One region of the Bacillus sp. JZ109 genome, then DNA from elsewhere that is predicted to be linked to it. Evidence: riboswitches for the same ligand, from Rfam matches in the RefSeq annotation. Region 1 holds a riboswitch; the other holds the start of a gene.
The links. Region 1 has a riboswitch for thiamine pyrophosphate ahead of thiU (HMP/thiamine ABC transporter substrate-binding protein ThiU). Riboswitches for the same ligand answer to the same signal wherever they lie in the genome.
Positions count from the first base shown of each region.

Region 2: linked by a shared signal. The riboswitch ahead of tenA (thiaminase II) and the one ahead of thiU (HMP/thiamine ABC transporter substrate-binding protein ThiU) in region 1 are both predicted to bind thiamine pyrophosphate.

Region 1 is NZ_CP096388.1:2,686,509-2,691,442, reverse strand. It holds gene M1D94_RS14125 (ABC transporter ATP-binding protein) at 1-1,401, opposite strand, end outside; gene M1D94_RS14120 (ECF transporter S component) at 1,388-1,987, opposite strand; gene thiU (HMP/thiamine ABC transporter substrate-binding protein ThiU) at 1,989-2,591, opposite strand; TPP riboswitch at 2,688-2,800, opposite strand; gene ykoG (two-component system response regulator YkoG) at 2,902-3,588, shown strand; gene ykoH (two-component system sensor histidine kinase YkoH) at 3,592-4,934, shown strand, end outside.
Region 2 is NZ_CP096388.1:2,837,567-2,842,500, reverse strand. It holds gene prpE (bis(5'-nucleosyl)-tetraphosphatase PrpE) at 1-524, opposite strand, end outside; gene M1D94_RS15000 (monovalent cation:proton antiporter family protein) at 759-2,603, shown strand; TPP riboswitch at 2,665-2,773, shown strand; gene tenA (thiaminase II) at 2,852-3,562, shown strand; gene tenI (thiazole tautomerase TenI) at 3,537-4,154, shown strand; gene thiO (glycine oxidase ThiO) at 4,138-4,934, shown strand, end outside.

The sequences.
Region 1 (4,934 bases):
TTGAATCATTTCCATGCATTCAGCCGCTGTGCGGGCGTCCTGGCCAAAGGTTGGTTCGTCTAATAATAAAACCTTTACGTCATGCATGAGCATAGTAGCAACGCTCAGTCGCCGTTTTTGCCCTTGGCTGATCGCAAACGGATGATGATCAGCCAAATGCGCAAGACCAAAACGCTGCAGCAGATGTTGCGCTTTTTTCTCAGTTTCAGCATTTGCTTTCTGGCCGAACAGAAGCTCGTCATACACCGTATCGGTGACGAATTGATGCTCGGGGTTTTGAAAAACAAATCCCATCCGTTTACGCAATTCTTTTTCTTTATATTTCTGCAGCGGCTGATCATAGAGAAGGATTTTGCCGCTTTGCGGTTTCATGAGACGAGCCAGAACTGATAGGAGCGTCGATTTTCCAGTTCCGTTCGGACCGACAAGCGCCGTTAAAGAGCCTTCACGCAACGAAAAGCTGATGTCTTTGAAAATCGCCTGCTGTCCTCTCGCGAACGAAAGGCTGCTGACTTCAAGCACACTCTCCCCAGAAGAAGCTTCCTTCTTTTTTGCATGCCCGGCAGGAATAGGCTCTTTGAACAGCATCTCTTTTGATAAAGTAAACGGCATACTCAGCTTTTCCTGCAGATGACAGACCTTTGGAATGGCGATGCCCAATTTCTTTAGTGTCTCCGCTTCATGCTGAAATAGATTTTTTGTCAGGCCATCCAGCGCCTTTTTGCCTGATTTGTCGAGCACGATCGTTCTCTCAATCCAAGGCGCCCATTCATCAAGCTGGTGCTCAATGACGAGGAGGCTGAAACCTTTTTCCCGCTGAAGATCCTTCATCAGATGAACGAACTCCCGCGCTGAGAAAGGGTCTAAAAGAGAGGTCGGCTCATCTAAAATAATAAGCTCAGGCTCCATCGCCAAAATACAGGCGAGAGCCACTTTCTGCTTTTGTCCTCCTGAAAGGGTTGAGATCATTTTTTCTTTTAAATGGATAATGCGTAATTTTTCTAATACGGCGTTGATTTTCTCTGTCATTTCTTCTTTTGGAATTTGCAGATTTTCCAGCCCGAACGCTATTTCGTCCTCCACCGTCAGCATGCAGAACTGCTGATCAGGATCCTGAAAAACGACCCCGGCATGCTGAGCAATCGTTTCGGAGGTTTCAGCATCTGTGACCGGCTTTTGAAATAGAAATACATGTCCGGACTGAATGCCGTCGCAAGCCTCCGGATATAGACCGTTTAAACAAAGGGCGAGCGAGCTTTTGCCGCATCCGCTCGGTCCTAATAATAAAACACATTCTCCTTTTTGAAGCTCAAACGAAATGTCTTGAAAAACCGGTTTCTCGTCTTCTTCATAAGAGAAGCTGAGCTGCTCAACCGTCAGAAGCTCATCAAAGGCTTGCATGTTCTGACGCCCGCTTCCGTTTCTTTTTCAGTTCCTTTCCGAGTGCCATTCCGTTTAACACACCTGTATAAGCGAGAGAGTCGCTGACAGCTTTTCCGAGAAGCCCCGCCAAAAGCGCGCCGGAAATGAGGCGGATCACAAGCATAATGAGCAGATAACCTGGTGAATAGGCTGCATAGCCAGAAACAAAGAGATCATAGATAAAGCTGGCTACTGAAGATCCCATACCGGCCAGCATAAGGACAGGGAGAGAGTATGCTTTCCAGCGTGTTGCAAGAAATACAGCCTCAGCCCCGAGTCCTTGAACAATGCCAATGACGATGACCATCGGGCCAGACGGATTTCCCAGCAGGCACTCAACGAGAGCGGCAATGATTTCAGAAACGAGCGCCGCACCCGGTTTTCGAATCATGTACGCGGCGATCACAGAAACGATAAACCAAATGCCGTAAATCGGTTCATAGGCGATTGGCCCAAACATACCTGCAAGCACGTTTCCGAAATGTGTAAATAATAAATAAACAACGGCAAATACGATACTGATAACGGACATGATGACAATTTCTTTAACTTTCCAGCTTTTCATTTTATCCCTGCTTTCTGTTTTTTCTTGATGGACTGTTAGCCGAAAGATTCACAGTCATGGTGATATGGTTTGTTTGCTGCTCGGCCATGCGGAAAACGGATTCCAATGTGCTGAATACGTCATGCGCATCCCCGTCAAGCTCGCTCGCGTAATGGACACCCTGTACGAAAGTGCCTTGGGCTTTTGCAATGTCGACAGCCTTCATAATCAATCCCATATAATCCGGCTCGTTCATTGGATAAAGGGCAAATTGGCACGGCGCTTCCGCCTTCAAGCCTCGGACAGCATCTTCATTGACACGCTTATCGCCTTTGGAAAGATATGTATCCCCCTGTGTGTCACCCGGGCATCCAATGGAAAACGTGCCGTTCATGACGATGTGTTTTTCGCTGTTTGCTGCATGAAGGTAAATGGCTTTTGCAGCATCGAATACATGATCAATCGATCCGCGTAACACCGTGCTGATATGGTCGGTTTTCGTCCAAACCTTGGATGTATCTGTTTTTTTCAGCGCAGACTTGATCACACTGATAAAATCATCCGTCATCGGATATAAAGAGAAGCGAAAACCGGCGATTTTGCTTGTACCGCAAATATGCTCCATTTCTCCGACCTCCTGTTTTTTTGGTAAAATAAAAAACTGCATATCCTAAGGGAATATGCAGTCATAGATCGATTAAGCGCACAAAAAAATACACCATTCGGTCAACCTGCACTTCCCCACGCTGGTATTATCCAGATCGGGTCATAAGGGATCAAAGCGCGTTTCTTTCGCGCTTTATCTCAGCCAAAACAGCACCCCTAGTGCTTTCCGTATACAATTTTTTATTTTGACATCATAATAGATGATAAGAATCATTTTGTAAACAACGAAATCATTTTTTTCATATAGGGACAGGAGAGGATGATCAAATTTGGAAAAAGGAAACATATTAATTGTGGAAGATGAAGAAAAAATCGCCAGGGTTCTTCAGCTTGAATTGGAATATGAAGGATACAGCGTCACCATCAAACACAATGGCACAGAAGGTCTTGATGCGGCAGCGGAAGGCGGGTATTCCTTGGTGCTTCTTGATGTTATGCTTCCGGGGCTTAGCGGACTGGAAGTGCTGCGCCGCTTGAGAAAAACGGATTCGCAGACACCGGTCATATTATTAACGGCGCGAGACAGTATTCCTGATAAGGTAACAGGTCTGGACATCGGTGCAAATGACTATGTCACCAAGCCGTTTGAAATCGAGGAATTGCTTGCGAGAATCAGGGCGGCGCTGCGACAAAATGGAACAAAAACTGAAGATATCGGCACCTTTCTTACATATGACGATTTGCGGGTGAACGAAAAAACCCGTGAAGTGAGACGCGGAGACAAAGAGGTGGAATTAACGCCGCGGGAATTTGATCTGCTCGTCTATATGCTAAAGCATCCGCAGCAAGTGCTGACACGGGAGCAAATTCTAAGCTCAGTATGGGGATTTGATTATATCGGTGATACAAATGTCGTGGACGTCTACATAAGATACATCAGAAAAAAACTGGACTATCCTTACGAAAAACAGCTGATCCATACGATTCGCGGGGTCGGCTATGCCATTAAGGGGTAAACGATGAAGCTGAAGACCAAGATTCATCTATACACTTCGATATCACTGTTGATTTTATTAATTTTGGTTCATACCGCAGTCTATCTCATTTTTTCGTCTGCGCTGACATCAAAGGATGCGGCCCGGCTTGCTGATGAGACGGATAACATTGCCGAAGCGCTGCGTGCCGCTGAAACAGAAGGAGTGGCTTTGCAGGATATGCTGCAGGCCTATCTTCCGGCAAATGGCATGGTGCGTGTAGTGAATGGTGATCAAAAAGCCGTTATGACGATCACAAAAGAAAAAGCCTATAAAGATTTTCCTCTCTCTTTTCATAGCGGCGAAACGGCAGATGTGAGGAAACATGACGGCAAGCTGTTTGCCGAGGCTGCTGTTCCGGTGATTTGGACCGATGGACAAGTCGTGTCTCTTCAGCTGGTTGAAAGATTGGAGAACACAGAAGAGAGTCTGTTTCTGCTGAAAATCATCTTAATCGCTGCAAGTGCTGCTGTCTGCATTGCTTCTTTTTTTGCAGGCAGCTTGCTAGCCCGCCGAATCATCAATCCGATCAGACGATTAATGATCACAATGAAAGACATACAGCGAGACAAAGAATTTAAAACGATTTCTTTAGAAGGACAGTCCAACGATGAATTGTATCAAATGGGGCTGACATTTAATGAAATGGCAATGATGCTGAAGGAGCACTATGATAAACAGCAGCAATTTGTTCAAGATGCTTCACACGAATTGAAAACCCCGCTCACTATTATAGAAAGCTACAGCAGCCTGATGAAGCGGTGGGGTGCAAAAAAGCCGGAGGTGCTTGAGGAGTCGATAGAAGCCATTCACTCAGAAGCGGTGCATATGAAAAAACTGACCAATCAGCTTTTGGCGCTGGCCAAAAGCCATCAAGGACTCGAGGTTGATCTGAAAACAATCGATCTGATTAAAGCGGCGCGCGCGGTTATGCAAACGCTCCAGTCCGTTTATCAGCGTGACATATTGCTTGAAACAGATAAAGAGAGCCTGCTTGTAAAGGCAGATGAAGAACGCATCAAGCAGCTGTTGACCATTTTGCTTGATAATGCAATAAAGTATAGTGAAAAGCCTATTGAGATGTCAGCCGGAACGAGGAATGGACGGCCATTTCTATCAGTGAGGGATGAAGGCATCGGAATACCTGAGGAGCATATCCCGCATTTGTTCGAACGGTTCTACCGGGCAGATGAGGCACGAAACAGAAAAACAGGCGGAACAGGTTTAGGCCTTTCCATTGCCAAGCAAATCGCTGATGAACATGGCATTGAGCTGTCTGTCAAAAGCAAGCCGGGACAAGGAACAGCTGTCACCATGCAATTCAGCGA
Region 2 (4,934 bases), 150 kb from region 1:
CTGACGGGTCTGCCGTCCGGATATGTTTCACCCGTCACGTCACCGTAAAGCACAAAGTCCTTCACTCTCCGGGTATATTTGCCGATATCGTCAGCTCTTATGCCAGCATGGGCGACAACTAATTCTCCATTATGTAAGATGTCGTAAAGCGGCGCTGTTTCGTACAGCTTCATAAACTGTTCGCTGACTGATTTTCTCTCATCTTTAGAAAGTTCCTCAAGCTCTGCCGCTGTAGTTTCGAGACCATGCATCACTTTTACCGGATTTCCTTTTAAGTAACGATATAATTTATTGCAATGGTTTCCCGGGACATAACGCACAGCGCCTTTTTCGTAAGCGCCGGCTACAAATCGGATGACCTCTATCGATTTGGGCCCTCTGTCAGTTAAATCTCCGGCAAAAACAAGCACCCTGCCTTCTTCATGGATAGGTACTCCATTTTTGATTGTATAGCCAAGCTTTTGGATTAATGCAGTCATTTCGTCATAGCAGCCATGAATATCGCTGATGATATCGTAAGCCATGCGGTATCCTCCTTACCGATTGTTTTATTTATTATGAAGCAAAGTGTTGTGAGTCATCACAAGCTTTTATGTGCAAATTATAGAAGAAGAATCATTTTCTAAACAGGATTAAGACCTTATCACTTTATTTTTCATCATCACCCTTGTTAAAATCGCGTTATGTTTTTTAAAAATGAGGTTTTGTTCTCTGAGTGAGAACTAGCATAACCCTGACTTAAAAAGGAGGTTCTGATTATGGCGCATACATCTGTCGCATCTTTAGTTGTTGTACTTATCGTTGCATTTTTGACACCCATCCTTTTGCATCGGTTTAAACTCAGCATCCCGGTTGTTGTTGCTGAAATCATTATGGGGCTGATAATTGGGAAAAGCGGCCTTAATTTAGTTGTGGAGGGTGACACCTGGCTCCAGACACTCTCTATGCTCGGATTTATCTTTTTAATGTTTTTAAGCGGGCTTGAAATTGATTTTTCGTCGTTTGAGAAAGGAAAGAAAAAGCAGTTCCTGCCGAATGGCAAGGAAGCGCCGAATACGTTTGCTGCGGCATCTGTTATTTTCGTCGGTATTTTTATTTTATCATTGCTCTTGTCCTATGGGTTCGTCTTGGCCGGATTTATCCAAAATGCATTTTTGATGACCCTGATTATTTCAACGATTTCATTAGGCGTTGTCGTTCCAACATTAAAAGAAGAACGGATCATGAATTCGAATATCGGGCAGATTATTTTGCTTGTTGCTGTTATTGCTGATTTGGCCACGATGATTCTTCTTGCTGTTTTTTCTTCTTTATACGGAGAGGACAGCGGAAACATGTGGCTCCTGATGATTCTGTTTGCGGCCGGAGTGGTGCTTTACTTTTTCGGCCGGGTCTTCAAACATCGCTCTTTTGTTCAATCCATGTCAAAAGGGACGATCCAGATCGGGACGCGTGCCATTTTTACGTTAATTATTGTACTCGTTGCCCTGTCTGAATCACTTGGGGCGGAAAATATTCTCGGCGCTTTCTTAGCGGGGGTTCTCGTTTCCCTGCTTTCGCCAAACAAAGAACTTGTTCAGCAGCTGGACTCATTTGGTTATGGGTTCTTAATACCGATTTTCTTTGTGATGGTCGGTGTGAAGCTTGATATTTGGACTCTTTTTCAGGATAAAACAATTTTAATCATGATTCCGCTCCTGCTGCTGGCGCTGTTAGTCAGCAAAATCATTCCTGTCATGTACTTAAAGAAGTGGTATGATAACCGAACCATTTTCGCGTCTGGTTTCCTGCTGACATCAACGCTTTCGCTCGTGATTGCCGCTGCAACAATCGGCCAGCAGCTTCACGTGATCAGTGCAAATATGTCAGGAGCGCTAATTTTAGTAGCCGTCATTGCAAGTATTTTTACGCCGATCTGTTTTAAAAAATTATACAAACGGGAAGAGCAGCCGGAGGAGAAAAAGACGATTACGTTCATTGGCGCCAATCAAATGACTTTGCCTGTTACACTTGAATTGCCAGAGGAAGAGTATGACGTGCGTGTTGTACACGTCTACCAAGAGAATGCGGAGGAAAAGCTGTCAGAATCAGTGTTTGCTGTTGAAACAATTTCTGACTATGAACACGAGACGCTTGAATCACTCGGCATTTTTGAAACGGATATCCTCGTTGTGGCGACAGGAAATGAAGATATGAATGCAGACATTGCATTACTTGCAAAAGAAAAAGGCACAGAAAGAGTCATTGCAAGCGTAGGATCACCGGAGCATGAAGCAGCCCTGAAGGAGCAGGGAATCAGCATCTTTTCTATTCTGCTGTCGACAAAAACGCTGCTTCGCGCACTGATTGAAGCGCCTGGCGTCATGAAGCTGCTCACGAACCAAGAGTCTTCGCTGTATCAAATTAATATGGAGAACAGTAAATATGATGGTGTCATTTTACGGGAATTCCCTTTAACAGGTGACGTCATCTTTGTCAGGATCTTCAGAGGTGTGGACAGCATCGTTCCTCATGGGGATACAAGGCTGAAACTTGGAGACCGTTTAATTGTCACCGGATCTCGGGGGTACGTAACGGATCTTAAGAAAACATTGGAAGGATAAATCTTGACCAAATAAGGATTCGTGTTAATATAGAGGTGCAGAACAATTCAATATGTATTCGTTTAACCACTAGGGGTGTCCTTCATAAGGGCTGAGATAAAAGTGTGACTTTTAGACCCTCATAACTTGAACAGGTTCAGACCTGCGTAGGGAAGTGGAGCGGTATTTGTGTTATTTTACTATGCCAATTCCAAACCACTTTTCCTTGCGGGAAAGTGGTTTTTTTATTTTCAGAGGGGGAATGATTTGTGAAGTTTTCAGAAGAATGCCGCAGTGCAGCCGCAGAATGGTGGGAGGGGAGCTTTGTCCATCCGTTCGTTCAAGGAATCGGTGACGGAACGCTTCCGATTGACCGTTTTAAATACTACGTACTTCAGGATTCCTATTATTTAACGCATTTTGCAAAGGTGCAGTCATTTGGCGCCGCTTATGCGAAGGATCTTTATACAACGGGGCGGATGGCAAGCCATGCCCAAGGTACATATGAGGCGGAAATGGCGCTTCATCGGGAGTTTGCCGAGCTGTTGGAAATCAGCGAGGAAGAGCGTAAGGCGTTTAAGCCGTCTCCTACTGCGTATTCTTATACATCCCATATGTACCGTTCGGTTTTGAGCGGGAATTTCGCAGAAATCTTAGCGGCCTTGCTGCCATGCTATTGGCTCTATTACGAGGTTGGTGAGAAATTGCTGCATTGCGATCCTGGGCATCCGATTTATCAAAAGTGGATTGGGACGTACGGCGGTGACTGGTTTAGACAACAGGTTGAGGAGCAAATCAACCGCTTTGATGAGCTGGCGGAAAACAGCACGGAGGAAGTGCGTGCCAAGATGAAAGAGAATTTTGTCATCTCCAGCTACTATGAATATCAATTTTGGGGAATGGCCTATCGAAAAGAAGGCTGGTCTGACAGCGCCATAAAAGAGGTGGAGGAATGTGGAGCTTCACGCCATAACGGATGACAGCAAGCCGGTAGAAGAGCTAGCGAGAACCATCATTTCGATTCAGAATGAAGTTGATTTTATTCATATTCGGGAACGCTCAAAATCGGCGGCAGATATTTTGAAACTGCTCGAGCTTATTTTTGAAGGCGGTATAGATAAACGAAAACTGGTGATGAACGGGCGCGTGGATATTGCGCTTTTCTCTACTATTCACCGCGTGCAGCTGCCAAGCGGCAGCTTTTCACCGAAGCAGGTCAGGGTCAGATTTCCACACCTTCATATCGGGAGGTCGGTGCATTCACTGGAGGAAGCGGTTCAAGCAGAAAAGGAAGACGCGGACTACGTGCTGTTCGGCCATGTGTTTGAAACGGATTGCAAAAAGGGTCTTGAAGGCAGAGGAGTATCTTTGCTGTCAGATATCAAACAGCGGATTTCCATCCCGGTTATAGCCATCGGGGGGATGACGCCGGACAGGTTAAGAGACGTAAAACAAGCAGGGGCAGACGGCATTGCTGTTATGTCAGGAATTTTCTCTTCCGCTGAGCCCTTGGAAGCAGCCAGACGATATTCCCGCAAGCTAAAGGAGATGCGCTATGAAAAGGCATTATGAAGCAGTGGTGATTGGAGGCGGAATTATTGGTTCCGCGATTGCTTATCATTTGGCAAAGGAAAACAAAAGCACCGCATTGTTTGAAAGCGGAACAATGGGCGGCAGAACGACAAGTGCCGCTGCCGGAATGCTGGGCGCCCATGCCGAATGCGAGGAACGTGACGCGTTTTTTGATTTCGCCATGCACAGTCAGCGTCTGTACAAAGGTCTTGGAGAAGAGCTTTATGCATTATCCGGTGTGGATATCAGGCAGCATAACGGCGGTATGTTTAAGCTTGCATTTTCTGAAGAAGATGTGCTGCAGCTGAGACAGATGGACGATTTGGACTCTGTCAGCTGGTATTCAAAAGAAGAGGTGTTAGAAAAAGAGCCGTATGCGTCTGGTGACATCTTTGGTGCATCTTTTATTCAGGATGATGTGCATGTGGAGCCTTATTTTGTTTGCAAGGCATATGTGAAAGCAGCAAAAATGCTTGGGGCGGAGATTTTTGAGCATACGCCCGTCCTGCATGCCGAACGTGACGGTGAAGCCCTGTTCATCAAGACCCCTAGCGGAGACGTATGGGCTAATCATGTTGTCGTTGCCAGCGGAGTGTGGAGCGGGATGTTTTTTAAACAGCTCGGACTGAACAATGCTTTTCTCCCTGTAAAAGGGGAGTGCCTGTCCGTTTGGAATGATGATATCCCGCTGACAAAAACGCTTTACCATGATCACTGCTATATCGTACCGAGAAAAAGCGGCAAACTGGTTGTCGGCGCGACAATGAAGCCGGGAGACTG